Regions from separate parts of the Sporosarcina sp. FSL K6-5500 genome, predicted to be linked through region 3. Evidence: a T-box and tRNA genes for the amino acid it is inferred to sense, from the RefSeq annotation. Region 3 holds a T-box; the other regions hold tRNA genes.
What was found. A T-box is a leader RNA that pairs with one kind of tRNA and senses whether it is charged. The one in region 3 lies ahead of MKX62_RS16655 (valine--tRNA ligase), so its partner is inferred to be a tRNA-Val.

Region 1 (10,113 bases), 730 kb from region 3:
AACTTTAGGTCCTGTTTGTCCGAAAACTGCATTTTCTGCTGCAATCGTCAAATCACAAACGACATGAAGAACATGTCCGCCGCCGATTGCATATCCTGCAACCATTGCCACAACCGGTTTTGGAATAACACGGATTAGACGCTGTAAGTCCAAGACGTTGAGACGTGGAATTTCGTCGTCTCCTACATAACCGCCATGCCCTCGTACGGATTGGTCTCCGCCTGAACAGAATGCTTTCTCGCCTTCGCCTGTTAAGACGATGACTCCAATGCTTTGGTCGTCCCGTGCGCGTGAAAATGCGTCGATTAACTCCGATACCGTTTTAGGACGGAATGCATTGCGCACTTCCGGACGGTTGATTGTTACTTTTGCAATCCCGCCATACTGTTCGTATTTGATGTCTTCGTATGTACGTATCGTTTCCCATTGACGTGTCATAGTGATCCTCCTCGATTTTTCAACTCTGAAATATGCTCCTCTATCATTGTAGCAAATGTAGCCGGTTTTTCCACATGAATTGCATGTCCAGCATGTTCTATCGTTTCGTGGCGGACATTAGGGAAATCCCTCTGCATTTCCCGGGAAATATTTACGAACTTCGTGTCGAGTTTTCCCGTTATGAGCAAAACCGGAAGATTGACTGTTCCTAGGCTCTTCCAATAAGAAGCTTGGCTACCTGTTCCAATACCACGTAAGCTGTTCGCAAGGCCTATTTCACTCTGACTAAGCCGTTCATTCCTCACTGCCAGCTGCTTTTCTTCCGACAAAGTCTTCTGAGACGCGAACAAGGGAATATTTCCCCAGAAATCGATGAATGCCGGCAATCCGTCCCTTGTGATTCTGTCTGCCAGCCGCCTGTCAGCTGCTTGTCGTTCTTCTCTTTCCACTTCCGTCTTCAATCCTGGAGAAGAACTCTCGAGAATCAATGACGAGACCCGCATTGGATGTCGCACCGTATAAGCCAGTGCAATACGTCCCCCCATTGAATAGCCAACTAAGATGAATTGATCAAGAGAAAGCTCAGTAAACAGTTCCTCAAGGTCCTCTACTTGCTGATCCATAGAGTAGCGGCCAATGTCTTCCGAAATAGTCGATTTGCCGTGTCCCGTCAAATCGACAGCTATTGTCTGGTAGTTACCTTTTAGCAACTTTGTAATTTCACGCCATGATGTGGTGCTCCCCGTAAAACCATGTAGAAATACGATGACAGGTAGATTTTCTCCACCTTGGATTTCCACATGCATATTAATTTCACGTATACGAATAGTCTTTTCATTCATTACGATCAAGCCTGTCCGTGATTTGCTTCCATAGGTCTCGGTGCGCTTTCACATTCGCTTGACGATTCGTGAACACTTCGATAATACGCACTGGTTTTTCCTTCGCTTTATCGAGCTCCATTCCGAACTCTTCTGGCGTGTGGATTGCCGCATACTGCGCATCATACATCGCAGCAATGTGGCCGAATGTTAAGCCTGTTGGTGTGCCAAACAGCTCTTCGAAATGATTACCTGCATCAGCTTGCGGAAGGTACGAGAATATTCCACCCCCATCGTTATTAATAATGACAATGGTTAAATCTGCCTCGTGGAAACGAGTAACAATTAATCCGTTGACATCATGCAAGAACGATAAATCGCCAATTAACAGCCATGTTGGACGCTTTCTTGCCGCCTGGATACCGAATGCTGTCGATACAACACCATCGATACCATTCGTCCCGCGATTCGCAAAAATTGTAATATCCTTATCCGTCTTCCTGAAGAACGTGTCTACATCACGGATTGGCATGCTGCTGCCACTTACGAGGTCGCTCTCTGTGGGAAGGTGCTCAAATAATGTTTTTGCAAATATCCCTTCATCGCCAGCAACACCCTCATACTTATTTGTAATCGCTGATGCCGCCTCATTCGCCATCGTCCACCACTCTGTATAAGATGTCTTCGGTTTATCCACAATAATTTTCATGACTGTTTCGGATGAAGTCTGGATATGATGCGTAACGACACCGAGCGAATCCCTAAATTCCGGCGATTCATCCACCGCTATAACTGTAGCTGGTCTTACTTTTTTCAAGTAAAGCGAAAGCGGCTTCGCTACTGGCTGTGCACCAAAACGAATGACAGTATCAGGTACGACTTTCTCTTTGAATGCATCACTTTTTAATAGCGCATCATAATGATCAATACAGAGCGCTATGCATTGTTCAGGTACTTCCGTGCGAAGATTTGATAGCGGATCGCATAATACTGGCCATTCCAGTGCTTTGGCAAAGTTCCAAAATGCTGCTTTATCGAACCCTATCGGCATTTCACCAGCAATGATGAAGCCTTTTTCCGACGTTGCAAGCAACTGTGAAATTTGTTGGGCAGTAGATGCATCCAAACTGTCTACACTTTTAAATCGTTTTTTGAAAGTCATTTTCGGCGTTTCCCGATTAAAATCGATCAGAAGTGGTTCCCGGAACGGCACATTTAAGTGAACGGGTCCGCGTGGAGCTGTAGTCGCAACTGACAGTGCACGGCTAATATGGCGATCAATAAAGTCTTCGATATCCGGATTGTTTTCAGCAAGTGGGAAATCTACACTATATTTCACATGCTTACCATACATTCGAATTTGATCGATTGCCTGTGGCGCACCGACTTCCCTTAATTCATGCGGACGGTCAGCCGTGATAACAATAAGAGGAATACGCGCATAATACGCTTCTGTTATAGCAGGATGATAATTCGATGCTGCAGTACCTGACGTACAGAGAAGGACGACAGGATTACCGGATGCCTTCGCCAAACCTAATGCAAAGTAGGCAGCCGATCGTTCATCGACTTGCATATAGACATCAAGGCCTTTTGTTGAAGCGAAAGCGTAAGCCAGTGGTGTCGAACGAGAGCCTGGACTAATAACTACCGTTTTCACATCAGCCATCATCAAAGCAGCAGTCATTCTACGAACATAATCAGTCAAAACTGTACGGTTATCCATTCAGTTTTCCTCCAAGCGCCCGCATAACCGGTCTGAATTTCACCCATGTTTCATCGTATTCTTTATCTGGTTCAGAGTCTGCCACAATTCCTCCACCTGCGTATAAGTACGCACTATTGCCGTCAAGAAGTGCGGAACGGATTGCCACAGCGAATTCACCATTTCCAGCAGTATCTGTCCAACCAATTGGTCCAGCATAATAACCCCGATCCAAGTTTTCCTCAGAACGAATCATTTCCATCGCTATATCAGTTGGGACACCGCCTAGCGCCGGTGTCGGGTGAAGTGCTTGAACCAAACTAAAAATATCAGTTCCTTGTTCAACTTTTCCTTCAACTGGCGTAAACAAATGCTGAATATCACGGACTTTCATCAGTTTCGGTACTTTCGAAATTTTGATGTCTGTGCAAAATGTCTTAAACACTTGTGAAATCATATTAACGACATATTGATGCTCTTCTCGATTTTTTCTATCTTCAAGAAGTTCATCGCCAAGTTCGCGGTCTTCAGTTGCCGACTTGCCTCGTTTAATGGAACCCGCAACACATGCCGAATACGCACGGCCATTTGATATTTCAATTAAACGTTCAGGTGTAGCACCAAAAAATAATTGGCCGTCTTTTTGCAATCCAAAGTGATAACTTTCCTGCTGTTCATTTGATATATGATGAAGTGCAGTGACAGCCGGCACGTCATCTGCAAAGTTTAGTTTAACCGAACGTGCAATTACTACTTTTTCAGCTTCACCATTGTTAATTTTCTTTGTGACATCTGCAACGGTTTCCAGATAATGTTCTTTCGAAAGTTCCTCTATTGACACAACTTCCGGTTTTGTAAGCAGAGCGGATTCCTCGACTTGCGCGATATGAATTAGACGGTCTCTTTCATCCCTTAACTTCTCAAACTGTTCTGCCCCATCGTTGCTTTTTGTTACGAGGTTAATGGAAATTTCTGTCTTACCATTCGTAATCGACAACTGGAAAGAAGGTACAACGAAATGGGCCGATGGAAATGCATCCCACTCTGATTGCTTAACACTTTTCGGATCAAACGAGAAACCTCCAAAAAGAACAGGTTCCCGATCATTTTCTTCTTTAATAAGCGAACTACATAATTTTTTCCAACTTGTTGAAATATGTGTGAAACGATCATTCGTTCCATCACTTGTTAATACCGTAGCATGTCCAATACCAACAAGCGTTAAAGTTTTATCTGCATTTTGCCAATAGAAACGTTCATCTTTGTAACACGAATCTCCTGCTTCAAAAAACGCAAGTGGTGAGATTCTCCCCGCATCGACAGTTTCTGTAAAAAAACGCAGCTCATTCTGCCTAACATTTAATTGAGATTCACGGGTAGCGGTCAACTTCCGATTCATTATTTTCCCTCCGTACATTCATTCGACTGATTTAAAACAATACCTATAGTCTATCATACCGAATCAATGTCGTTTCAGCACATAATAAGCAGTCCATATGTTCACTCCACCCATTTTGGAGTACAATAGATAGGGTCATTAAAAGGATAGGGAGAGAGCCAAATTGCAACAGACAATAAAAGCGGATAAAGGCTGGCGTATTTGGTGGCAGCTTACACGTCCACATACACTAACGGCAGCCTTTGCACCTGTATTTCTCGGTACCATGATTGCACTAACTTACGGAAAATTACATTTTCCTTTATTCATCGCCATGCTCGTCGCGAGTGTTTTCATCCAAATGGCAACGAATATGTTCAATGAATATTATGATTTTAAAAGAGGACTTGATACAGAACAGTCCATTGGTATCGGCGGTACAATCGTCCGTAATGGTGTAAAACCAAAAACCGTGTTGAATCTTGCCTTTATGCTTTACGGGATTTCCGTCCTTATTGGTATCTATATATGTATGGAAACCTCATGGATGCTCGCAGTCGTCGGGATCCTGTCAATGATGGTAGGCTACTTTTATACTGGAGGACCGTATCCTATCGCCTACACGCCATTTGGAGAACTGTTTTCCGGTGTTGTCATGGGAATGTTACTTATCCTTATTGCGTTTTATATCCAGACAGAAACAGTAACGACAGAAGCGGTTCTGCTATCTATCCCAAGTATGTTGCTAGTCGCAGGTATTATGCTAGCAAATAATATACGTGATTTAGAAGGCGATAAGGAAGGCGGACGAAAAACACTCGCTATTCTTGTGGGCCGCTACAACGCAATTACAATCCTAATGCTATTTTTCATTATTTCCTATGGCTGGATTATTGCAATGATTCTCTTCGGTCATCTTACTCCATGGGCACTGCTTGTATTTCTTAGTGTCAAAAAGCCGATTGGAGCGATTACTGTGTTCCGAAAAAATCACATCCCAATACATGTGATGCCTGCGATGAAAAACACTGCAGTTACGAACACTTTATTCGGCTTACTATTAGGGATCGGAATACTCATTGGGCATCTGCTCTAACTAATAAAAAAAAGCGTAAAGCCTCGATTTAACTCGAAGCTTTACGCTTTTTCTGATTTATATGTTTAGATGGAACGAAATAAAGGAAAGTTAAGTAACGATAGTCAACAATCTGTACTTTTGTTTATTAAGTACGGTGTGTATGTGCAGACTAATGCCATTACTAAAAAGGACGTGACAAAACTTGTTGAACGATAAACAAAAAGCCACTCTAAAAAAAGAACTATATGAAATGAAGGATCACTTAACAAAAACAGAAGAAGAAACAGATATTAAGGAAAGTGCACAAGAAGCTGCCGGCGAGCTGTCGATGTATGACAATCATCCCGGTGATATGGGTACAGAACTGTTTGAAAGAGAGAAAGACATGGCTTTAAACGTTCATGCTGGCTCTGAATTAGATAAAGTAGAAAGCGCCTTACAAGCGATGGTGAACGGTTCTTATGGGAAATGTGAAGTGTGCCAAAAAGATATACCATTTGGGCGACTTGAAGCAGTTCCTTACACAACCCTTTGCATCGACCATGCGACTGAGCAAGAAATCCCCAATGATCGACCTGTCGAAGAAGATACGCTTACCATGGCCAACCCAAATTCATTTTCCGGAGCGGCCCGGGATGGCGAAGACAGCTTTCAGGAAATCGCAAAATCTGGAACATCAGAAACCCCTTCCGATTTCAGCGGAGATCACGATGACTACAATACGTTATACGACAGCGGAATTTCAGATGGTGCAACCGAAGAATTTGAAGAATTCACAGGAACCGATATAAATGGAAAGTCACGCGGTTTCATCAGGTCCGATGCCTCAGAGAAATATGAAGCGGAACTGGATGATGAAGGAATCGAATCCCCTCTCGGAGATATTCCTTATCATGAAAAAGATAGTTATATAGAGGATCAGAAGAAGTGAAAAGAAACACCATAGGCCATTGCTTATGGTGTTTCTTTTCAGGATATTTTAGCTCACGTATGTTAATTAACCAAAAGTAACCAGTAAATGATTTAATCAAACACTAGGCGCTGCGTGTGTAGTTGCCTTTGAGTTGCTTTAGATAGAACGACCTCTTTACTATTATCGAGATATCTTGATGTGTAGGGATGCGACTTCGTAGCCCCCTACAAATTTTTCGGGAATCGTTTGGTGGTTATCCATCCGTTGCTCTCCAAAGGCATAAGTACACGAAATGCTAGAGCTTTTTGGGACGAAAGAATAGCGGGGCTTCTTAACTGGATAAAAGCCGCCAAAGATATAATTTTGGCGGCTGAAGTCTTCTCCATAGTCTTGTCTTTTTTATTTAAGAATGAAACAGAACTCCTACCAATATCGCTTCGACGCTGGATGGTCTATATGAGAAAGAGCATTTCATTATCTGTGATGAAATCTGCAACCTGGAGTACGTCTTTCTTGAATATAAGTAGTATCAACTAGTAATCACCTTATAATCTCGGCATATACATCTCAAAATCACATTTCTCTCGATAATGAACACACTAGTGCAGGTACGGCAAAGGGGTCGCCGAAGCCGTGAGACTGGATGCGAAGCGATATCCAGGCTTACGGTGAAAGGCATCCCCAAAGCGTCAAGCGTTCTACAATCCACACCCCGAATTACAACTCACTCCTTATTGAGCGCCACAGTAGATTCAATGGGATTCTTTAATTCAACATATATAGTTAGAATTTAAGTGAACTAGAAAACTATATATAAACAAATTAAAAAGTAGCTTTACAAGTTCATTAAGAACTTGTAAAGCTACTTTTATGTATGACCCCTACGGGATTCGAACCCGTGATACCGCCGTGAAAGGGCGGTGTCTTAACCGCTTGACCAAGGGGCCAAATTATATATGGCGGAGAAGGAGGGATTCGAACCCTCGCACCGCTTTCGCGATCTATACCCTTAGCAGGGGCACCTCTTGAGCCGCTTGAGTACTTCCCCATATATAAATGGCTCCGCAGGTAGGACTCGAACCTACGACCGATCGGTTAACAGCCGATTGCTCTACCACTGAGCTACTGCGGAATGGTGGGCCTAAATGGACTCGAACCATCGACCTCACGCTTATCAGGCGTGCGCTCTAACCAGCTGAGCTATAGGCCCTTTTTGGAGCGAGTGAAGGGAATCGAACCCTCATCATCAGCTTGGAAGGCTGAGGTTTTACCACTAAACTACACTCGCATAACAATGGTGGCTCAGGACGGAATCGAACCGCCGACACAAGGATTTTCAGTCCTTTGCTCTACCGACTGAGCTACTGAGCCACGTATTTAGTTTACATTAAGTCGTTAACTTATTCTAAACCTTATAGTATTAATAAAAATGGCGGTCCCGACCGGGATCGAACCGGCGATCTCCTGCGTGACAGGCAGGCATGTTAACCGCTACACCACGGGACCATTTGGTTGCGGGGACAGGATTTGAACCTGTGACCTTCGGGTTATGAGCCCGACGAGATACCACTTCTCCACCCCGCGACAACAATATAAGTACTATTTAATTTCACCACTAGTTAAAAATGGAGGAGGTAGAGGGATTCGAACCCCCGCGGGATTTGACTCCCCTGTCGGTTTTCAAGACCGATCCCTTCAGCCGGGCTTGGGTATACCTCCATGGCTGTATATAATAGTGGTGGACCTTGCAGGACTCGAACCTGCGACCGGACGGTTATGAGCCGTCTGCTCTAACCAACTGAGCTAAAGGTCCTTTAAGATGGCGGCAGAGGGGATCGAACCCCCGACCTCACGGGTATGAACCGTACGCTCTAGCCAGCTGAGCTACGCCGCCAGGATCTTTATGAAAATTGTGTTGGTGGAGCCTAGCGGGATCGAACCGCTGACCTCCTGCGTGCAAGGCAGGCGCTCTCCCAGCTGAGCTAAGGCCCCATTATAGCTGGCAATTATTAAAGCACAAATCTACTTAAAATGGTATATTCTTTAAGCGGCGAATCTGCTTAAAAAGCTTAATGGTCGGGAAGACAGGATTCGAACCTGCGACCCCTTGGTCCCAAACCAAGTGCTCTACCAAGCTGAGCTACGTCCCGAAGAATTATAAAGTTTAAAAACATAATGGTGCGCCCGGCAGAAGTCGAATCCACAACCTCCTGATCCGTAGTCAGGTGCTCTATCCAATTGAGCTACGAGCGCATATAAGTGAAAAGTTATTAATGCCGAGAACCGGAATCGAACCGGTACGGTAGTCACCTACCGCAGGATTTTAAGTCCTGTGCGTCTGCCAGTTCCGCCACCCCGGCAAAAATATGGAGCGGAAGACGGGATTCGAACCCGCGACCCCGACCTTGGCAAGGTCGTATTCTACCACTGAACTACTTCCGCATTATAAGTGCGGGTAAAGGGAGTCGAACCCCCACGCCCGAAGGCACTAGATCCTAAGTCTAGCGCGTCTGCCAGTTCCGCCATACCCGCAATATAAATTATGACACTAAGTCATAAAAATGGTGAGCCATGCAGGATTCGAACCTGCGACCCTCTGATTAAAAGTCAGATGCTCTACCAACTGAGCTAATGGCTCGAAAAGTGGTGCCGGAGAAAGGACTTGAACCCTCAACCTACTGATTACAAGTCAGTTGCTCTACCAGTTGAGCTACTCCGGCTAATAGTTTTCATTATAAATAAAATGGTGGAGGATGACGGGCTCGAACCGCCGACCCCCTGCTTGTAAGGCAGGTGCTCTCCCAGCTGAGCTAATCCTCCTGGGTATAAGTGCGACAAACTTCAGTTGTTCGTCCTATTCATAAACCTATGTAATAATTGTTGCAAGACCGGCGACGTCCTACTCTCACAGGGGGAAACCCCCAACTACCATCGGCGCTGAAGAGCTTAACTTCCGTGTTCGGGATGGGAACGGGTGTGACCTCTTCGCAATCGTCACCAGACTTGTATGATCTTTTCTCAAAGACAATAATTATTATAACATATCATCTAATTAATTGCAAGTACTTTTTTTTATGAACGGTACTTATTCGCTCAAAACTGAATAAAACAGACATTGTGCTATACAGAATCAGGGTAATCAAGCCCTTTTCAAAATTGGTTAAGTCCTCGATCGATTAGTATCCGTCAGCTCCACACGTCGCCGTGCTTCCACCCCAGACCTATCAACCTCATCTTCTTTGAGGGATCTTACTTACTTGCGTAATGGGAAATCTCATCTCGAGGGGGGCTTCATGCTTAGATGCTTTCAGCATTTATCCCGTCCATACATAGCTACCCAGCGATGCCTTTGGCAAGACAACTGGTACACCAGAGGTATGTCCATCCCGGTCCTCTCGTACTAAGGACAGCTCCTCTCAAATTTCCTGCGCCCGCGACGGATAGGGACCGAACTGTCTCACGACGTTCTGAACCCAGCTCGCGTACCGCTTTAATGGGCGAACAGCCCAACCCTTGGGACCGACTACAGCCCCAGGATGCGATGAGCCGACATCGAGGTGCCAAACCTCCCCGTCGATGTGGACTCTTGGGGGAGATAAGCCTGTTATCCCCGGGGTAGCTTTTATCCGTTGAGCGATGGCCCTTCCATGCGGAACCACCGGATCACTAAGCCCGTCTTTCGACCCTGCTCGACTTGTAGGTCTCGCAGTCAAGCTCCCTTATGCCTTTGCACTCTACGAATGATGTCCAACCATTCTGAGGGAACCTTTGGGCGCCTCC
Region 2 (10,113 bases), 1.1 Mb from region 3:
CTTAGTTCACCTACGTTTTCAAACCTTGTCTCAATCTGACTAACTGCTTCACCTAATACGTTATGTTGCGCGTTTACTTTTTCATGCTGATTAACAGCAGCATTCAGCTCGCTTTTTAAGTCAGTTAAACGTCCTTGATCCTGTTGTTCTTTATCTGAATACGCCAACTTCAAACGGTCAATTTCTAGTTGAAGACGATCATCCTCGATACCCTTTTTCTTGCTTCTGAACATGGTAATCAATTCCTCCTACACCCTTTTTTTTATCATACCATAAAATACCTCATTTTGAATGTAGTATTTGTGCTAAAAGTTGCAATACTATGAATAGCATTAAGACTTATGACACATATCAGGCACGCTAATGAAATTAGTATGAATCCGGATTGGTTCCCGTCCGCTCATCGCGATTAAGTGCGTTAATCGATGCCATTTCTTCAGATGACAGTTCAAAATCGGCAACTTCATTATTTTCACTTATACGTTCAGGTGTCACCGACTTTGGAATAACGATGAGATTATTTTGCAAATGCCATCTGATAATAACTTGCGCAGGTGTTTTACCGTACTGTTCGCCGATAGTAAGAAGCGTTGGTTCTGCAAGTAGCTTCCCACGTGCAAGCGGTGACCAAGACGTCACAGCAATTCCATTCTCTTCGCAAAACGCACGGAGCGGTTCCTGTGTTAGATACGGATGGAGTTCAATCTGGTTCACCATTGGCGCAACATTTGCTTTTACAAGGATTTTTTCAAGATGATGGGCATGATGATTGGAGACACCTGTTGTACGGATCAGTTTTTCGTCATACAACCGTTCAATCGCTTTATAAGTGTCGACATATTTTTCTGACACAGGCCAATGTGTCAAATATAGATCCAAATAATCTAAGCCTAGTTTCTTCAATGAAGTCTCGAATGCGCGGAGTGTCCCGTCATAGCCCTGATCAGTATTCCATACCTTCGATGTGATGAACAGCTCTTCCCTTGGAACACCAGAGTGACGGATCGCTTCCCCCGTTTCCCTTTCATTCTCATAGATTGCCGCTGTGTCAATTGCGCGATATCCTGTTTCTAGTGCGTATGTAATTGCTTCGACAGTCTGACCCGGATCCGTCATCTTATAGACGCCAAGTCCTAATTGTGGCATTTTCACACCATTTGCTAGCTCAAGTGTTCCGTTGAATCGTTTTGTCATTTGAATTTCCCCTTTCGAAACTTATTCTTTAATTGTACAAGCGGCATTCGAATATTACGAATTACCTGATTGCATTTCAGAGTTGAATTTTAACGTAAAAACGAATATTATTGTAAATGTACTTCATTTCGTTCGTATTCTGAAAGGAGATTTACATTGTTTCATTTAAAAAAACATAATACCACTGTGAAAACGGAAGTATTGGCAGGAATGACAACTTTTTTGACAATGGCCTATATTGTCATCGTCAATCCGATTATTCTCGCTGACGCCGGCGTACCATTCGAGCAAGTATTCATTGCGACAATTATCGCTGCGGTTATCGGTACACTTTGGATGGCACTTTTCGCCAATTATCCAATTGCAATTGCACCAGGAATGGGATTGAATGCTTATTTTACATCGGTTGTTCTCGCATCTGATGGTCAACTCGACTACATGACTGCTTTTTCTGCAGTATTCATAGCTGGATTAATATTTGTTCTGTTGTCCTTGACTTCTTTCCGTGAAAAATTAATTGAATCAATTCCTGAGAGTCTGAAGCTCGGGATTACAGCTGGGATAGGGTTATTCATCGCCTTTATCGGCTTGCGTCTTTCTGGACTCGTCGCTCCACATGAGGCGAACCTTGTTAAGCTTGGCGACCTTACGTCTCCGCCCGTTCTACTCGCTTTGTTCGGCCTTCTCGTGACGGTTATTCTTATGACTTTGAATATCTATGGTTCGATTTTCATTGGAATGGTTCTAACCGGAATTGTCGCAGTCTTTACGGGTCAGCTCAAATTTGAAGGTGCCTTATGGAAAATGCCTAAATTGCCGGAAGGGATTCTTGTTTGGAATCCGATTACTGCATTCGGTGACGTCATTTCACATGGTTTGTATGGGGTGGTTTTTGCCTTTCTCATCGTTACCTTGTTCGATACCACCGGCACGATGATTGGCGTTGCAAAACAGGCTGGCCTTATGAAAGGCAATAAGCTGCCACGTGCACGTCATGCATTACTTGCAGATTCTGTTGCAACAACATTCGGATCGATGTTCGGTACGAGCCCAACAACGGCGTACATCGAATCTTCATCTGGTGTTGCAGTAGGTGGCCGGACAGGATTGACATCACTGACTGTCTCTATCCTCTTCCTTGTCGCGGCATTTTTCGGTCCACTCGTCAGTACATTGTCTGGTGTATCTGCAATCACAGCTCCTGCTTTGATTATCGTCGGAAGCTTGATGATTGGTGCAGTGAAAGATATTGATTGGGATTCATTCGATGAAGCATTCCCAGCCTTCCTCGTTATTCTAACAATGCCACTCACTTCGAGCATTGCGACAGGAATCGCTCTTGGTTTCATCACATACCCGCTATTGAAAGTTGTGAAAGGGAAAGGAAAACAAGTTCCTATCCTGTTATATATTTTCGCGGTACTGTTCACCTATCAGCTGCTCTATTTACCACATTAAAAAATACCCTTCCGTTAGTATTCGGAAGGGTATTTTTTACATATTGATTTAGCGTCTAGAAGTGATAGCCGACATTACGAGCGCTCCTGCAGTTAGTAGGTGCATGAACCAGCCAATGAACGGAATAGCACTCACTATGCTCGTTACGAGACCTAGGATGGGTGCTGCCTTACCCTGCATGTCCCGAATTGAAAGCAGTAACGTAATTGCATGTAAAACGAACATGACACCCAGCACTGAATATCCGGAGCTTATAACAAAAACTCCTCCAATGATTGGAATTGCAAGAAAACCTTCTGCAATTGCCGTGATCCATTTCATTCCTGTCGAGTAATTTTTCATACTATATTCTACCTCCATATTATTTAAATCGTTATGTTATATACGGACAAGCCGACAAAAAGTTTCATTTTTCTTGGCTCTGTCACAATTTTTCCTGACGGTCGTTTCAATTCCATTTAAAATAGGGTATACTTAACGAAGCTACTAATGAATTTACAGGAGGTACCTATCATGACAGTAATTCTAATTATAGGTGTTTGCTTTGCATTCCTATCTGCAATTTTCACAGGCGGATACGATGATAAACCGGGCAAGGTTAAGATACCTGGCCTAAAAAAATAACAATAAGTAAAACGGGACATGCCTTCAGGCTGCCCCGTTTTTTTTATACCAATCCTGGATAAGATTGTTGCCTAAGCGCTTCATATATAAGTATCGCCGCCGTGTTCGATAAATTAAGCGACCGAATGTTGTCGTTCATCGGGATTCGTAGACACCGTTCTTTATTCTCCTCTAAAATTTCTTCAGGAAGTCCGCTCGTCTCTTTACCGAAGACGAAAAATATATCTGTTGCACCATCAGAATAATCGAATGCAGTATGAGTCCTTTCACCGTGTTTTGTCAAAAAGTAAAAAACAGCATCGGGATTCGCCGCGAATAGCTCACGAATTCCTTCATGATATGTAATATCGACGTGCTCCCAGTAATCGAGCCCCGCACGTTTCAACATTTTGTCGTCCGTCGAAAACCCAAGCGGTTTCACAAGATGAAGTTTCGCTCCTGTTCCTGCGCATGTCCTTGCAATATTCCCTGTGTTTGCAGGGATTTGTGGTTCAAATAACGCTACGTGTATGGCCATCTCAGTGATTCCTCCAATTAAACTTTTTTACTATAGATACGTTGAAATATAGAACCCCATTGATTTTTTTCTGCTCCCCCTTGTAAGAAGCCTTCGTTTAGTTTATATAGGCATTCATTTCTTCAGTATATAAGTATCCGCTGCCTTTTCTAATTCAGCACGCACTTCCGGATCTTCCTCTTTCGATAATGCTTCCTTAATCGCTACATATCCTTCTTCCAAACCAATTCGACCAAGTGCCCATGCAATCGTACCACGAATGACGGGTCTCGGATCGTTCTCTAACATACTGATCAATTCTGGTACCGCAGACTCCTCCTTGAAATGTGCGAGTGCAATAATTGCATTTCGCTGAATCGGATTTTTTCCGCGCCAAGATCCTGATACATGTCCAAATTTCTCTTTAAATTCTCGATTCGACAGCCTAAGCACTGGTTGAAGAAGCGGCTTCGCCAGTTCAGGGTCTGCTTGGAATGCTTGCTGATGCAAATTATGCTTTCCTTTATTTTTCGGACATACCGTTTGACATGTATCACACCCGTATATCCGATTACCAAACTCCGCACGAAATTCTTCCGGAATTGGCTTTTTCGACTGTGTAAGGAAAGCAATACAACGCTGCGCATTTAATTGGCCTCCCTGAATCAATGCACCAGTTGGACATACGTCAAGACAAAGTGTGCAATCCCCACATTCATCTTCCATTGGAACGTCCGGCGCAAAAGGGATATTGGTAATCATTTCACCCAGGTACACATACGAACCGAATTCCGGCGTAATTATTGAACAGTTTTTTGCCGACCAGCCAATCCCCGCCCGTTCTGCAACAGCGCGGTCTGCAAGCTCACCCGTATCTACCATCGAGCGAACCTTTGCTTTAGGTGCATGTTCTAGTATAAATTCCTCAAGCAGTCTCAGCTTTTCACGAAGGACTGTATGATAATCTGTTCCCCATGATGCACGGCAAAAAATACCCCGGCGCTCGCCTTTTTTTCCTCTCGGAGAATCTGCCATTTTGGATGGATAAGCTACAGCAATTGCAATAATGCTTTCTGCTTGATCAAGCAAAAGAGCAGGTTCTGTCCGTTTATCTAAATCCTTTTCTTCAAAACCCGACTGATAGCCTAGTTCTTGCTGCCGCTTCAAGCGGTTTTTCAACTCACGAAATGGTGCAGCTGTTGTAAAACCAATTTTGTCGATGCCGATTGACTCCGCATAGTCCCTCACTGACTGTTGCAACTGAACAGCATTCACACTGTATCGCCTCCACTATGCTACTATTGAATTAAACTATATAAAGGGTGAAGTCATTGATTATTGAAATGGATATGAAGCTTTTAGGTGCCGTACCCGGATTAAAATTGGGCATTAATCATTATACCAAAATTACAGTGTCAGAATCGCCTCAAATGCTAAAAGGAAAATTGCAATTATTCCAAGAGCAACTTTTCTTTGAGCTGGAGAACAAGTCCGTCCCCGAATTCCCTGGCATTAAAGAATGGCGTACTGTGTGGAAAGCACTTGGCGCAGACTCTAATCGATACCGTCATTCTACAGAAGCACTTATGCGCCGGATTAAGAAGCAAAACTACATCGATCCATTCCACAATGCTGTCGACTTGAATAACTTCTTTTCCTTGCAGCACGAAATTCCAGTAGGCATCTATGACCTCGAAAAAATTGTCGGCGATATAATCGTTACTTCAGGGACAGAAGAGGATGGATATGATGGATTGAATGGTCGTTTTAATTCATTACAAAACATTCTACTGTTAAAAGATGATTATAGCCCATTCGGTAGTCCATATGTCGATTCTATACGCAGCGCTGTAACAGAAGATACGACAGACGCGTTACATATCTTCTTCCTACGCCCGTCCATGGATGCTACTGAAGCGTTTGAACTGACAACAGCATGTGGGAACATGTTTACTAGTCTTAGTGGTGGAGATGTTCGTTCATATGTTTTGCACGAGGGACAAACTTCCATTATAGTTGACTGACAATGTTTCTAAATGGGGGGAATGAACAAGTGAGCAACATAACACTCGCTGAAGCTGTAAAATTAAAAAGTGTTTTAACAAAACGAATTCATGAGCTTGAAGATGAAATGAGACGCGTAGCCTTTACGAATGTAGAAAAAGGCAACACCCCTGATCAAGGACCACGTAGCCTTAAAATCGTAGAAACAGAATTGGATGAAGTCCGTTTAGATAGTCGAGTGCTCGACCGTCTCATGTATCGTGCCAATATCGATAATGAAATCGAGTTCCAAGGGCAACAACTTGCGATTGTCGAAGCGATTGAACTTGCCATACAATTGCGTGCAAAAGCCCGCTTTTACAAAGAACTCTCTATGGCAGAAAAAGAAGAGATTCAATACGGCTACTCTGAAGGTACGGTCGTATACCGTGTTGCTTTATTCGTTCCTGAGGATTATCGGGTGAAATCATTGCAAGCAGAAAAGGATGCACATAAGTTATCTAATTCTATTAATGCAAAAAACTATTCGATTGTCTTGAAATTTGATGATACGAAGTACTTTTAATGCCCTTGGAAAGGTGAGACTCCTCTCCAGGGCATAGAGTAGGGATCAATCCAATTTAAATTGCAGGCAAACCAATAACCTGTCACCATTTACTTTGTGACCAATCCCCAATGACCAACCAAGGCAATTGCAATGGACAACCCAAACTAGTGTCATCGGATCCCCTCTATGAAAATCGCTCCTTACGCTTCGGCGGTAAGGAGCGATTTTGTTTACTACCCATTTTTGAACCGCTGTGTTTTCTCACCATCTATTAGTAACGTCCAGGTTCCACTCTCTAGAAAACTTGTGCCACCAAGTTTATCAAGTCGACTTTTCCTGATGAAATGCATCTTACTCATTTTCTGCAATATGCTTCAGAGCTCTTGCTCGACTCACAATAAAGTTTCTCATATAGCTTTCCAAAAACAACTTATCCGCAATAACACCAATCACTCCACAGGGTGATCTATATTGAAATCTGTCAATCATCAGAGTACCATTATCCTTCTCAATAAACTGATGAATATGGTGAAAAGAGTGGAATGCTCCTTTCACCATTATGTCTTCAAACATATACGGTCTATCCATCACCGTTACTTTGGCAGTTAGTCTTTGTCTTATACCGAAATGAACGGCCTCCCATGTAACAATATCCCCGGCCAGCAATAAACCTGTTGTCACCCCACCGACAGCCTTCTCTTTCGTCCCCTCTGTTGTACGGGTATGAATATCCACGTCTCGTGCAAGATCAAAGCAACGTTCTACCGAGGCTTGAATGAACTCCTGGTGTTCAATTAATGGCATAATGTTTCCCCTACTCTCTATTCTTTTATCTAAATATATATTGAAATAAAGAATTAAATTACATTGAATTCTTTAAAGTGCTAGGGGTAGCCAAAGCCCACGTTCGCTCAGTTAAGTCAACTTATATAGTAGAAATTAAACACAAAAAAACACAACCGAAGTTGTGTTTTTCATCTGATACCCGAGGCCGGACTTGAACCGGCACGCCTTACGGCATCGCATTTTGAGTGCGACGTGTCTGCCATTCCACCACTCGGGCATAACACTATTTAGTTTACGAACAACGATACATAAGAAAATTGGAGGCGGCAACCGGAATCGAACCGGTGGTAAGGGTGTTGCAGACCCATGCCTTACCGCTTGGCTATGCCGCCGTAGATGATGGAGCGGAAGACGGGATTCGAACCCGCGACCCCGACCTTGGCAAGGTCGTATTCTACCACTGAACTACTTCCGCGAAACTGGGGTAGCTGGATTCGAACCAACGAGTGACGGAGTCAAAGTCCGTTGCCTTACCGCTTGGCTATACCCCAAAAAGATAAATGGGGCGACTGAAGGGAATCGAACCCTCGAGTGTCGGAACCACAATCCGATGTGTTAACCACTTCACCACAATCGCCATGATATCTAGTTTGTTTTAATTGAATATAAAATGGGGCGACTGAAGGGAATCGAACCCTCGAATGTCGGAACCACAATCCGATGTGTTAACCACTTCACCACAATCGCCATGATATATAAGTTTGTTTTAATTGGATAGATAAATGGGGCGACTGAAGGGAATCGAACCCTCGAGTGTCGGAACCACAATCCGATGTGTTAACCACTTCACCACAATCGCCATAATATTAGATTATACTAAAAAAAATGGCAGGGGCAGTAGGAATCGAACCCACATCAAAGGTTTTGGAGACCTCTATTCTACCGTTAAACTATGCCCCTAAAACTGGTGGTGGGGGGCGGATTCGAACCGCCGAACCCGTAGGGAGCGGATTTACAGTCCGCCGCGTTTAGCCACTTCGCTACCCCACCATATAGGTGTAAATGGTGCCGGAGAAAGGACTTGAACCCTCAACCTACTGATTACAAGTCAGTTGCTCTACCAGTTGAGCTACTCCGGCACAAATATTAAAATGGTGGCTCAGGACGGAATCGAACCGCCGACACAAGGATTTTCAGTCCTTTGCTCTACCGACTGAGCTACTGAGCCACATATTTGGTTTACATTAAGATATTAGCTTATTCTAAACCTTATAAGAAAAATAAAAATGGCGGTCCCGACCGGGATCGAACCGGCGATCTCCTGCGTGACAGGCAGGCATGTTAACCGCTACACCACGGGACCATTTGGTTGCGGGGGCAGGATTTGAACCTGCGACCTTCGGGTTATGAGCCCGACGAGATACCACTTCTCCACCCCGCGACAACAATATAATGTATTCATTTGATAAAGAGCTAATCATTTACATGTCAGCTATATGATCTGCTGTATCATGATAAAATTTGGTTGCGGGGGCAGGATTTGAACCTGCGACCTTCGGGTTATGAGCCCGACGAGATACCACTTCTCCACCCCGCGACAATAGTATTTATATAATTAAATATATGTAAGTTTCTTTAAGCGGTGAATCTGCTTAAAAAACTTAATGGTGGAGGATGACGGGCTCGAACCGCCGACCCCCTGCTTGTAAGGCAGGTGCTCTCCCAGCTGAGCTAATCCTCCTGGGTAAAATTGCGATAAGCGGCGCATCTCTTTGTCAGCTTCATTCGCTCAGTCAGTCACGTACTAATGTACGCTCCTTCCTTCTCCCGATTTTAACGAGAGTGTGCTATGCTCGAATTACTGAATTAAAGTCTACGTGCTTAATGATGAATTTCTAAAAAGTTATGGTGACCCCTACGGGATTCGAACCCGTGATACCGCCGTGAAAGGGCGGTGTCTTAACCGCTTGACCAAGGGGCCTTAATTTATCATTTATATGAATCTGGCGGAGAGCAAGGGATTTGAACCCTTGAAACAGCGTTAGCCGCTTACATGATTTCCAATCATGCTCCTTCGGCCACTCGGACAGCTCTCCTAAATGGCTCCGCAGGTAGGACTCGAACCTACGACCGATCGGTTAACAGCCGATTGCTCTACCACTGAGCTACTGCGGAATAATATTAAGAACATACATTAAGTATCTTCTTTTGGACTAACAGACCAGCGACGTCCTACTCTCACAGGGGGAAACCCCCAACTACCATCGGCGCTGAAGAGCTTAACTTCCGTGTTCGGTATGGGAACGGGTGTGACCTCTTCGCAATCGTCACTGAACTATTTTCCACAAGACAAGATTAATTATATCACACCTTGTTGTTACTTGCAAGCGTTTTTACAAAATAATTAATTTTGTTCGCTCAAAACTGAATAAAACAGACATTGTGCTACACAGAATCAGGGTAATCAAGCCCTTTTCAAAATTGGTTAAGTCCTCGATCGATTAGTATCCGTCAGCTCCACACGTCGCCGTGCTTCCACCCCAGACCTATCAACCTCATCTTCTTTGAGGGATCTTACTTACTTGCGTAATGGGAAATCTCATCTCGAGGGGGGCTTCATGCTTAGATGCTTTCAGCATTTATCCCGTCCATACATAGCTACCCAGCGATGCCTTTGGCAAGACAACTGGTACACCAGAGGTATGTCCATCCCGGTCCTCTCGTACTAAGGACAGCTCCTCTCAAATTTCCTGCGCCCGCGACGGATAGGGACCGAACTGTCTCACGACGTTCTGAACCCAGCTCGCGTACCGCTTTAATGGGCGAACAGCCCAACCCTTGGGACCGACTACAGCCCCAGGATGCGATGAGCCGACATCGAGGTGCCAAACCTCCCCGTCGATGTGGACTCTTGGGGGAGATAAGCCTGTTATCCCCGGGGTAGCTTTTATCCGTTGAGCGATGGCCCTTCCATGCGGAACCACCGGATCACTAAGCCCGTCTT
Region 3 (10,113 bases):
TTGGAGGAGACTTCCAAATGAAAGTCCATAACGTAGAAATGATAATGAGTGCTGTACGCCCCGAACAATATCCGGCGGAAGGGTATCCGGAATTTGCGTTAGCAGGCCGGTCGAACGTCGGTAAATCATCTTTCATAAACAAGATGATTGGTAGAAAAAGCCTTGCTCGAACTTCTTCGAAGCCAGGTAAGACACAAACATTAAACTTTTATAAAATTGAAGAGCAATTATTTTTCGTCGATGTACCGGGATACGGGTATGCAAAAGTATCCAAGTCTTCTCGTGAAACATGGGGGAAATTCATTCAACAATATATGACTGAACGGGAGCCACTTCGAGCTGTCATTCAAATTGTAGATTTACGCCACGCTCCAAGTGCTGATGATTGTGCAATGTACGATTTCCTTGTAGAGAATAATATGCCTGCAATCATCATTGCGACGAAAGCGGACAAGATTCCAAAAGGGAAATGGGAAAAGCATAAAAAAGTCGTTCGTGAAACGCTTGCAATGCGACCATACGATGCATTAATTGTCTTTTCATCTGAAAAGGGAATCGGAATGGACGAAGCATGGAAAGAGATTGAAAGCAGAATGTAATTGTAGAATTGGGAAATCCGGAAGACGAGATATACATCGTTTTCCGTTTTTTTATAGTGTGCTGGCGCACAGTTTAGTAATTCAGTCGTATACTATAATAATTTGTTCTTCAGTTTTCTTATCCAGTCGTATAGTTTAGTCAATCAGTCGTATAGTATTAGTAATCGGTAATGCAGTTCCAATAAATTTGATTTAGGATTGCACATTAATTGCATGTGAAATCGAAGGCTGTTAGGATTAGATTATAATCATTATAAATAGTTACGTTTAACCGTTCGTAGTCATAGGTTGTTCACAATTTCCAACAAGAAAAGTGATAACTATATGGTATAATGGGAAGCGTGAAATAGAACGTGAGAGGTGTGAACACCTGATGCATACAATCGTAATCGGTGTCAATCACCGGACAGCACCTGTTGAAATAAGAGAGAAATTATCTTTTATTGAAACAGAACTGCCGCAGGCGATGCAAACATTGCAACAGCAAAAAAGTATATTAGAAAATATTATTATATCAACTTGTAATCGAACTGAAATTTATGCAGTTGTTGATCAGTTGCATACGGGTCGTTATTACGTGAAGAATTTCTTGGCTGAGTGGTTCGATTTGCCACTTGAGTCTTTCTCTTCTCATTTAATTATCATGGAAAATGATGGTGCGATTGAGCATCTGATGCGCGTATCGGCAGGTATCGATTCTATGGTACTTGGTGAGACACAGATTTTAGGTCAAGTGAGGGACAGTTTCCTTGAAGGCCAAACAATTGGTACAACAGGTACTGTTTTCAATGAGCTATTTAAACAAGCTGTAACGCTTGCGAAAAAAGCCCACACTGAAACTGCAATTGGCGATAACGCTGTCTCAGTTTCCTATGCTGCTGTAGAACTCGGTAAAAAGATCTTCGGTACATTGGACCAAAAGCATGTGGCCATTCTTGGAGCAGGCGAAATGGGTGAACTTGCCGTTAAGAACTTGCACGGAAGCGGTGCAAGCAAAGTGACTGTTGTTAACAGGACACTGTCGAAAGCGGAAGTCCTTGCCGATAAATTCGGAGGTGTTGCGAAGTCGATGCAAGAACTGCAATGTACACTTCTTGAAGCAGATGTACTGATTAGTTCAACAGGTGCAAACGACTTCGTTATCGATTTTGAACTTATGCAGTTAGTAGGTCGGTTGCGTAAAGGAAGACCAATATTTATGGTAGATATCGCAGTGCCGCGGGATCTGGATCCACGTATCGGCGATCTTCCAAATGTTTTCCTTTACGATATCGATGATTTACAAGGAATTGTGGAAGCGAATCTCGCGGAAAGAAAGCGAGCAGCCGAAGAAATTGGCCTTATGATTGAGCAGGAACTTGTCGTATTTAAAGAATGGGTTGCTACACTTGGAGTGGTTCCGATTATATCGGCACTTCGTCAAAAAGCGAATCGCATCCAATCGGAGACAATGGCGAGTATTGAAAACAAAATGCCAAATTTAACTGAACGTGAAAAGAAAGTATTAAGCAAGCATACGAAATCTATCGTTAATCAATTATTGAAAGATCCTATTCTACAGGCGAAAGAGCTGTCAATGGATCCGAAAGCATCCGAAAAGCTGGAATTGTTCCAGCAAATATTCGGTATTGATGAAGATGTAGTAAATGAGAAAGAAACGCTTGCAAAACAGGCGAAACAACGGTTAAAAGTCAGAGCTGAAAGACATGCGACGGCACAACCGGATTTGACATTTTGAACGTTTGTCAAAGGGGCGTTTCCGCATCAGTGTGATACACTATAGATGCAGAAACGCCCCTATTAGTTCGGAAAGGCAGAGAGGTTATCATGGCTGAAATGATGATGGCGAGACTGCATGAAGTGATGGTCGTACTCTATGCAGTAAGCCTTGTTTTTTATTTTATAGATTACTTGAATAAGGATACGTTTGCACACCGAAGCGCTTTTTGGATTTTAACCGTCGTCTACTTTCTACAAACATTCTTTCTTGTGATGTATATAATCGAATGGCAAAGGTTCCCTGTACTCACTCTTTTTGAGGGGATTTACTTTTACGCTTGGTTGTTGATTACTTTATCAATTGTCATGCATCTGTTTTACAAAGTTGGTCACGCCGTCTTTTTCTTAAATGTGATTGGATTCATCTTTATGACAATTCATACATTTGGACCTGAACAAATTGAACAGTCGCCGATAGGGGAAGCGCTTATTTCAGAGCTGCTATTCATCCATATTACATTCGCGATTTTGTCTTATGCAGCGTTTGCGATGTCATTCGTTTTTTCGATACTCTATCTTCTTGTTTATAAAGTTTTAAAGAAGAAGAAATGGTCAAAACAATTTAATAGGCTTCCTTCTCTTCATCAAACAGAGATAGGCATGAAGGCGTCTCTTTATACAGGTATTCCGTTTCTGCTCGTTAGTTTAATTCTCGGCATGCAGTGGGCGATAGTTGCACTCGATGTATGGTCCTTTTTTGATATGAAGATTATTGGTTCGTTTATCCTTCTTGCCATTTACGGTTCTGTATTATTCTTGAAGCGAAGTGGCAAGCTAACAGGAAATGACTTTGCATGGGCGAACGTATTTGCATTCCTTTTTGTTATCATCAATTTTTTTCTTGGAAGTAAGTTATCCGGGTTCCATTTTTGGTTATAACTTAATACAGCTTGGTTTCAAACCCCGGCTGTATTAAGTTAAAGCCTCTGGCGGATGCTACAGATTTTTTGGGGATTTATTATCAAGCAAACTCGAAAAAATCTGAACACAAATACGCCAAGGTGTATTCGATTAAGAAAGGTTGGATTAATTAATATGAGAAAAATAATCGTAGGTTCAAGAAGAAGTAAACTTGCATTGACACAAACAAACTGGTTTATAGACCAGATGAAAGCTGCCGGTGCTCCATTTGAATTCGAAGTGAAAGAAATCGTTACAAAAGGAGATCAAATCCTAGATGTAATGCTGTCGAAAGTTGGCGGTAAAGGGCTTTTTGTGAAAGAGATTGAGCAGGCATTATTTGATAAAGAAATCGATTTCGCTGTACATAGCATGAAAGACATGCCAGCCGTTCTTCCAGAAGGACTTGTTATCGGTTGTATTCCTCCGCGTGAAGATGCGCGCGATGCATTCATTTCGAATGGTCATGTGAAATTCATGGACTTACCAGTAGGTGCTAAAGTTGGAACGTCTAGTTTACGTCGTAGTTCACAATTACTGCTTCTGCGTCCCGATCTTGACATCCAATGGATTCGTGGCAATATCGATACACGTCTGAAAAAAATGGTTGACGGTGAATACGATGCGATTCTTCTTGCGGCTGCCGGCATGAAGCGAATGGGCTGGAGCGCGGATGTGACTACGGAATATATGTCCGTTGAAGATTGTATTCCAGCAGTAGGACAAGGGGCACTAGCAATTGAATGCCGTTTTGATGATAAAGAGTTACTTGCAGAACTTGCGAAATTAACGGATGAAAAAACATGGAAAGAAGTTGAAGCAGAGCGTACTTTCCTAACAGAAATGGATGGTTCGTGCCAAGTTCCGATTGCCGGATTTGCGCAATATAACGGTAGCGAAGTCGAATTGACGGGCTATATTGCTTCTCCAGACGCAACACAAGTGTTTAAAAAGACTTTCTCAAGCACGGATCCCGTTGAAGCGGGTATGGAAGTTGCAAAAATATTGCGTGCCGAAGGGGCTTCAGAAGTGATTGAGAAAGTGAAGGCGGATATGGATGCGTGATCGTCAACCGCTGTTAGCTGAAACAGTCATCTTTACAGGGACTCCGAAGTCTGAAGATGTATTTGAATTGGTAAAGAGCTACGGAGGGACGCCTGTTTCATTGCCACTTATCCAAGTGGCGGAGTTAGTGGAACAGACAGATGAACTTCGTTTGACCGCTTGTCCGATGTATGATTGGTTAATATTCACAAGTCAAAGCGCGGTTGCGGCGTTTGGTGCAAAACTCATTCGTCATGGTGTTTCTTCGGGATCAATTCCGGCGAAAATAGCAGCGGTAGGCACTCGAACTGCAGACGCGCTTGAAAAAATTGGTTTTACAGTCGATTTCATTCCGACCGTGTTCAGTGCAGATACATTCGTAAAGGAATTTAATCCTGCTGAAACAGATATTCGTCGTATTCTTTTTCTACGCGGATCAATTGCAGGCGTCACCATCAAAGAGGAAATTCCTTTTGAAGTGGATGAATGGACAGTTTATGCGACAGAGCGTGCAAATGATTCCATCGATTCACTCGTAGATTTATTGCAACAACAACAGCATTTGAGCGTTTTATTCGCAAGTCCTTCGGCAGTTGAAGTTTTTGCTGAAGAAGTGGCTCCGCGGACAGGTTGGAACGGCTTTACAATCGGGGCTATCGGACATGTGACGGAAAAAGCATTGCTAGAAGTTGGTGCGGTCGTTCATGTTAGACCCGATACATACACACTTATGGATCTCGTCGAGAAATTGGCGGGGCGAAAGGAAGGGTAATTTTGGATACTTTACAATTCAGACGCAACAGACGTTTGCGCACTTCAACTACATTGCGTTCTATGGTGAGAGAAACTGTTTTGAGGAAAGAGGACTTCATCTATCCGATTTTTGTTATAGATGGGGAAGACATCAATAATCCAATCGCTTCTATGCCGGGTGTGTTCCAGAAATCACTCGACCATTTTACAATTGAACTCGATGAAGTTGTGTCACTTGGAATTCCATCAATTATTTTATTTGGTCTTCCAGCAACTAAGGACGAATTGGGGTCGGAAGCTTATTCTGATCAAGGGATTGTCCAAAAAGCCACTCGTTTAGCGAAAGAACGTTATCCTGAACTTGTCGTCATTGCGGATACTTGTCTGTGCCAATATACAGATCACGGACATTGCGGTGTTCTAGAAGACGGTAACGTATTAAACGACCCGTCATTGGAACTGTTGACGCGTACTGCAGTAAGCCAGGCGAAGGCGGGAGCGGACATCATTGCACCGTCTAATATGATGGACGGTTTTGTAGCTGCCATTCGTCAAGGGCTAGACGCAACTGGTTTTGAGCATATCCCGATTATGTCTTATGCAGTGAAATATGCATCCGCTTATTACGGGCCATTCCGTGACGCTGCGGAATCTACCCCCCAATCAGGCGATCGCAAAACGTATCAGATGGATCCAGCAAACCGCATAGAAGCAATGCGTGAAGCGGAATCAGATGTTGCAGAAGGTGCTGACTTCCTAATCGTTAAACCGGCGCTTTCGTATCTCGATATCATGCGTGATGTCAAAGACAATCTTACATTGCCAGTAGTTGCATACAACGTGAGCGGCGAGTATGCAATGGTTAAAGCAGCAGCGCAAAATGGTTGGATTGATGAAAAAGCAATCGTTCTTGAAACGTTGACAAGTATGAAGCGTGCGGGTGCGGATCTCGTTATGACGTACCATGCGAAAGATGCGGCACGCTGGCTGGAGGAGAAATAATTGGGTAGAAATTATGAAAAGTCGAAACAAGCATTTGCTGAAGCGGTAAATCTTATGCCAGGAGGAGTTAACTCTCCTGTTCGTGCATTCAAATCTGTCAATATGGACCCGATTTTCATGAAGAGCGGAAAAGGCGCTATTCTTACAGACATCGATGGCAATGAATATATCGATTATGTACTATCTTGGGGTCCGCTTATTCTCGGTCATTCTGATCAAGACGTAGTGGAAGGTATTAAGCGCGTTGCAGAAACTGGAGCAAGCTTTGGTGCACCAACGTTAGCGGAAAATGAACTTGCGAAACTTGTTATTGAACGCGTTCCTTCAATTGAAATGATTCGTATGGTGTCATCCGGTACGGAAGCAACGATGAGCGCACTACGTTTGGCGCGCGGTTATACTGGTCGCAATAAAATTTTGAAATTTGAAGGCTGTTACCACGGTCACGCTGACTCATTGCTCATTAAAGCGGGTTCTGGTGTTGCGACACTTGGCCTACCGGATAGCCCAGGTGTACCTGAATCGGTTGCGAAAAACACAATCACTGTTCCTTATAACGATTTAGAGAGTATTAAAGTCGCAATTCAAGAATTTGGTGACGACTTAGCGGCAATTATTGTTGAGCCTGTCGCGGGTAATATGGGTGTTGTCCCACCTGAACCAGGTTTCCTTGAAGGATTGCGTGAGTTGACAGAGAAAAACGGCACGCTTCTTATTTTTGATGAAGTAATGACGGGCTTCCGTGTTGGCTATAATTGCGCACAAGGTTATTACGGTGTGACGCCGGATATTACATGTCTCGGAAAAGTAATTGGCGGCGGCCTTCCAGTTGGTGCATATGGAGGAAAACGTGAAATTATGGAAAACATGGCTCCTGCAGGAACGATTTATCAGGCAGGAACTTTATCAGGTAATCCACTGGCGATGACTGCAGGTATTGAGACGTTGAAAAAATTAACGCCTGCATCATATGACCACTTCATTAAACTTGGTGATCAGCTAGAAGCCGGTTTCCGTTCAGCGGCTGAAAAGTTTGATATCCCGCACACGGTAAACCGTGCTGGCTCGATGATCGGCTTTTTCTTCACCAACGAAAAAGTGTCGAATTACGACAAAGCGAAAACGGCTGACCTTGAATTATTTGCTGATTACTATCGCTTAATGGCTGAAGAGGGTATCTTCCTTCCACCATCTCAGTTTGAAGGCATGTTCCTATCAACTGCGCATACAGAAGCGCATATTGAGAAGACAATTGAAGCGTTCCATACGGTGTTTGCTAAACTTCGTGCGTAAAATAGCTTAGTCAATTCAAATATGAATTTGATAGTTATGTTTGTTTTAATAATAAAGACAATATCCTCCGACTAGTTTACTGGTCGGAGGATATTTACGTTCAATCTATTTAATCTTCTATTGTAACCATGCCGCGCATACAATTGTTTGTGAAGGAATAGAAGGAGGGAACAGGTATGGAGAAAAAACAGTGGTCAATGGAGGAAAGTTTCTATTTCCCAGAACATGCTGGCGTACCGTCTGGTGTACAGTCAGTCACAGTGACGCCAAGGTATACTGAAGAGCGTACAGAAGACTCAGTCCGGTTGACAGGCATTTATCATATTGCGGCGAATGTCGAATTCGGTGAAGGGCTAAGGGCGGAGGAATGGGACGATTCATTTATCCTCATTGACGATGTCGAAGTGGATGGCAAGGATGGTTATTTTGAATACGCGGTACCGCTTAATATTGACTTGCCTTCAGTAGCAGAGAGCTCACTTGAGATTGTAACAACGCAAGCAACAGGTAAATCAGACGGACAAGGTACTTATGGGGTTGTCTGGAATGTAGAATGTACGTACACAGAAGCGGTTGCAATAGTGGAAGAGCCTGAGGAAGTGCAAGTAGCGGTTGCGGTTGCAGCGCCCATTGTAGCAGCAATTGACAGCACTCCGTTAGACGAGATGGACGAAGTGCTGTCGTTCATTGCGGAGCTTACGGATGGCATATCGACGACAGCCTACCGTTCAAATGATGTTTTTGTAAAGAACGAAAGCTAAACCACACAGGAAACAGAACAGTAGAAAGTCGCCTGTCGTCGGTATGATCAATAATCGTATCAACTGAAAAAGGCAAATAGGGATAATGATTCCTTTAGCGTAAAATCGACATTTTCGAAGCCAGGGAGGAAGTAAATAAGGGTTATATCCTCTACGCATAACACAATCCTTTCGTTATATACTTGACGAGATACCGGTTATTCCGTTACAATTACTGCAACTGCATATGGATGCGATGATTGGGATAGTACGTGAATGGATTAGACTAAAGAGAGGGTTCGAGTGCTGAAAGGACCTGTCGATTATTTACCGAATGTAACCCATGAGCAGTTTCCGTGAAAGTGTGTTCAAAAAGAAAAACATTTTTGAGCGTAGTAGCGGAAGCCGGTTTGAAGCCGTTATCGAAGTTTGAGGTGCACAGCTCTTTTGTGTGCACGAATAAAGGTGGTACCGCGAACAGCTCCTTCGTCCTTTAAGGCGATAGGAGTTTTTTTGTACCCAAAAATAAAGGAGGAAACAACATGTCAACTGAAAACAACACGTCGATGCCGACGAAATATGATCCACAGACTATTGAAGCAGGTCGTTACGAATGGTGGCTGAAAGGGAAGTACTTTGAAGCACAACCTAAAAGCGATAAAACGCCCTATACAATTGTTATTCCACCGCCGAACGTCACAGGTAAACTTCACCTAGGCCACGCATGGGATACAACGCTACAAGACATCATGACGCGTATGAAACGTATGCAAGGCTATGATGCACTATGGCTTCCAGGAATGGACCACGCGGGAATCGCGACACAGGCTCGTGTTGAAGCAAAACTTCGTGAAGAAGGAACGACACGTTATGATTTAGGCCGCGAAAAATTCGTTGAAGAAACATGGAAATGGAAAGACGAATACGCAGGTCATATCCGTGCGCAATGGGCGAAACTTGGATTGGGTCTTGACTACACACGTGAACGATTTACCCTGGATGAAGGACTTTCGAAAGCAGTACAGGAAGTTTTCGTTAAACTCTACAACAAAGGGCTTATCTACCGTGGCGAATATATTATCAACTGGGATCCGGCAACGAAAACAGCTATATCCGATATCGAAGTTATCCATAAAGACATACAGGGTGCTTTCTATCATATGCGTTACCCACTAGCAGACGGAACGGGCAGTATCGAAATTGCGACAACTCGACCTGAAACTATGCTTGGGGACACTGCGGTTGCAGTCCATCCTGAAGATGAGCGCTACAAGCATTTAATCGGCAAAACGGTTACATTACCAATCGTTGGCCGTGAAATTCCGATTATTGCAGACGATTATGTTGACATGGAATTTGGAAGTGGTGCAGTGAAAATTACACCTGCACATGACCCGAATGACTTTGAAATCGGTAACCGTCACAATCTTCCACGTGTTCTTGTGATGAATGAAGACGGTTCAATGAACAAGCTTGCTGGTAAATACGAAGGAATGGATCGCTTCGAATGCCGTAAAGAAATCGTTAAAGACTTGCAGGAAATGGCTGTTCTATTCAACATTGAAGAACATAATCATTCTGTTGGTCACTCAGAACGTAGTGGCGCTGTCGTTGAGCCGTATTTATCGACACAATGGTTCGTAAAAATGCAGCCACTTGCTAATGAAGCGATTAAATTGCAAGAAGCAGAAGGTAAAGTAAACTTCGTGCCAGACCGTTTTGAAAAAACATATTTAACATGGATGGAAAATGTCCATGACTGGTGTATCTCGCGTCAACTTTGGTGGGGCCACCGCATCCCGGCTTGGTACCATAACGAAACGGGCGAAATACATGTCGGCCATGAAGCACCTGCTGACAGCGAAAACTGGAGTCAAGACAATGACGTTCTCGATACATGGTTCTCATCTGCGCTATGGCCGTTTTCGACAATGGGCTGGCCGGATCTCGACAACGAAGAATTCAAACGCTATTACCCAACAGATGCACTCGTAACAGGCTAT

Region 1: it has a tRNA-Val gene. The T-box ahead of MKX62_RS16655 (valine--tRNA ligase) is inferred to sense a tRNA for this amino acid. The anticodon was not compared.
Region 2: it has a tRNA-Val gene. The T-box ahead of MKX62_RS16655 (valine--tRNA ligase) is inferred to sense a tRNA for this amino acid. The anticodon was not compared.

Annotation. Positions count from the first base shown of each region.
Region 1 covers NZ_JBBOTP010000001.1:2,740,515-2,750,627, reverse strand. The annotation lists gene menB (1,4-dihydroxy-2-naphthoyl-CoA synthase) at 1-438, opposite strand, end outside; gene menH (2-succinyl-6-hydroxy-2,4-cyclohexadiene-1-carboxylate synthase) at 435-1,280, opposite strand; gene menD (2-succinyl-5-enolpyruvyl-6-hydroxy-3-cyclohexene-1-carboxylic-acid synthase) at 1,273-2,985, opposite strand; gene MKX62_RS13200 (isochorismate synthase) at 2,978-4,363, opposite strand; gene MKX62_RS13195 (1,4-dihydroxy-2-naphthoate polyprenyltransferase) at 4,527-5,438, shown strand; gene MKX62_RS13190 (TraR/DksA C4-type zinc finger protein) at 5,623-6,351, shown strand; tRNA gene MKX62_RS13185 (tRNA-Glu) at 7,209-7,280, opposite strand; tRNA gene MKX62_RS13180 (tRNA-Ser) at 7,291-7,381, opposite strand; tRNA gene MKX62_RS13175 (tRNA-Asn) at 7,391-7,465, opposite strand; tRNA gene MKX62_RS13170 (tRNA-Ile) at 7,467-7,543, opposite strand; tRNA gene MKX62_RS13165 (tRNA-Gly) at 7,548-7,621, opposite strand; tRNA gene MKX62_RS13160 (tRNA-Phe) at 7,629-7,704, opposite strand; tRNA gene MKX62_RS13155 (tRNA-Asp) at 7,764-7,839, opposite strand; tRNA gene MKX62_RS13150 (tRNA-Met) at 7,843-7,917, opposite strand; tRNA gene MKX62_RS13145 (tRNA-Ser) at 7,960-8,052, opposite strand; tRNA gene MKX62_RS13140 (tRNA-Ile) at 8,070-8,146, opposite strand; tRNA gene MKX62_RS13135 (tRNA-Met) at 8,154-8,227, opposite strand; tRNA gene MKX62_RS13130 (tRNA-Ala) at 8,250-8,325, opposite strand; tRNA gene MKX62_RS13125 (tRNA-Pro) at 8,407-8,483, opposite strand; tRNA gene MKX62_RS13120 (tRNA-Arg) at 8,510-8,586, opposite strand; tRNA gene MKX62_RS13115 (tRNA-Leu) at 8,608-8,693, opposite strand; tRNA gene MKX62_RS13110 (tRNA-Gly) at 8,701-8,775, opposite strand; tRNA gene MKX62_RS13105 (tRNA-Leu) at 8,784-8,865, opposite strand; tRNA gene MKX62_RS13100 (tRNA-Lys) at 8,896-8,971, opposite strand; tRNA gene MKX62_RS13095 (tRNA-Thr) at 8,978-9,053, opposite strand; tRNA gene MKX62_RS13090 (tRNA-Val) at 9,078-9,153, opposite strand; rRNA gene rrf (5S ribosomal RNA) at 9,220-9,335, opposite strand; rRNA gene MKX62_RS13080 (23S ribosomal RNA) at 9,490-10,113, opposite strand, start outside.
Region 2 covers NZ_JBBOTP010000001.1:2,412,742-2,422,854, reverse strand. The annotation lists gene MKX62_RS11470 (methyl-accepting chemotaxis protein) at 1-233, opposite strand, end outside; gene MKX62_RS11465 (aldo/keto reductase) at 370-1,194, opposite strand; gene MKX62_RS11460 (NCS2 family permease) at 1,351-2,652, shown strand; gene MKX62_RS11455 (hypothetical protein) at 2,701-2,994, opposite strand; gene trmL (tRNA (uridine(34)/cytosine(34)/5-carboxymethylaminomethyluridine(34)-2'-O)-methyltransferase TrmL) at 3,320-3,793, opposite strand; gene queG (tRNA epoxyqueuosine(34) reductase QueG) at 3,908-5,047, opposite strand; gene MKX62_RS11440 (B3/B4 domain-containing protein) at 5,104-5,796, shown strand; gene MKX62_RS11435 (hypothetical protein) at 5,826-6,341, shown strand; gene MKX62_RS11430 (SRPBCC family protein) at 6,675-7,127, opposite strand; tRNA gene MKX62_RS11425 (tRNA-Leu) at 7,306-7,386, opposite strand; tRNA gene MKX62_RS11420 (tRNA-Cys) at 7,428-7,501, opposite strand; tRNA gene MKX62_RS11415 (tRNA-Gly) at 7,510-7,584, opposite strand; tRNA gene MKX62_RS11410 (tRNA-Gln) at 7,589-7,660, opposite strand; tRNA gene MKX62_RS11405 (tRNA-His) at 7,671-7,746, opposite strand; tRNA gene MKX62_RS11400 (tRNA-His) at 7,781-7,856, opposite strand; tRNA gene MKX62_RS11395 (tRNA-His) at 7,893-7,968, opposite strand; tRNA gene MKX62_RS11390 (tRNA-Trp) at 7,996-8,069, opposite strand; tRNA gene MKX62_RS11385 (tRNA-Tyr) at 8,075-8,159, opposite strand; tRNA gene MKX62_RS11380 (tRNA-Thr) at 8,173-8,248, opposite strand; tRNA gene MKX62_RS11375 (tRNA-Phe) at 8,262-8,337, opposite strand; tRNA gene MKX62_RS11370 (tRNA-Asp) at 8,397-8,472, opposite strand; tRNA gene MKX62_RS11365 (tRNA-Met) at 8,476-8,550, opposite strand; tRNA gene MKX62_RS11360 (tRNA-Met) at 8,632-8,706, opposite strand; tRNA gene MKX62_RS11355 (tRNA-Val) at 8,775-8,850, opposite strand; tRNA gene MKX62_RS11350 (tRNA-Glu) at 9,016-9,090, opposite strand; tRNA gene MKX62_RS11345 (tRNA-Ser) at 9,114-9,205, opposite strand; tRNA gene MKX62_RS11340 (tRNA-Asn) at 9,210-9,284, opposite strand; rRNA gene rrf (5S ribosomal RNA) at 9,329-9,444, opposite strand; rRNA gene MKX62_RS11330 (23S ribosomal RNA) at 9,591-10,113, opposite strand, start outside.
Region 3 covers NZ_JBBOTP010000001.1:3,473,512-3,483,624, forward strand. The annotation lists gene lon (endopeptidase La) at 1-21, shown strand, start outside; gene yihA (ribosome biogenesis GTP-binding protein YihA/YsxC) at 18-599, shown strand; gene hemA (glutamyl-tRNA reductase) at 973-2,337, shown strand; gene MKX62_RS16625 (cytochrome c biogenesis protein) at 2,427-3,257, shown strand; gene hemC (hydroxymethylbilane synthase) at 3,414-4,343, shown strand; gene MKX62_RS16635 (uroporphyrinogen-III synthase) at 4,336-5,094, shown strand; gene hemB (porphobilinogen synthase) at 5,097-6,077, shown strand; gene hemL (glutamate-1-semialdehyde 2,1-aminomutase) at 6,078-7,370, shown strand; gene MKX62_RS16650 (hypothetical protein) at 7,547-8,131, shown strand; T-box leader at 8,358-8,607, shown strand; gene MKX62_RS16655 (valine--tRNA ligase) at 8,653-10,113, shown strand, end outside.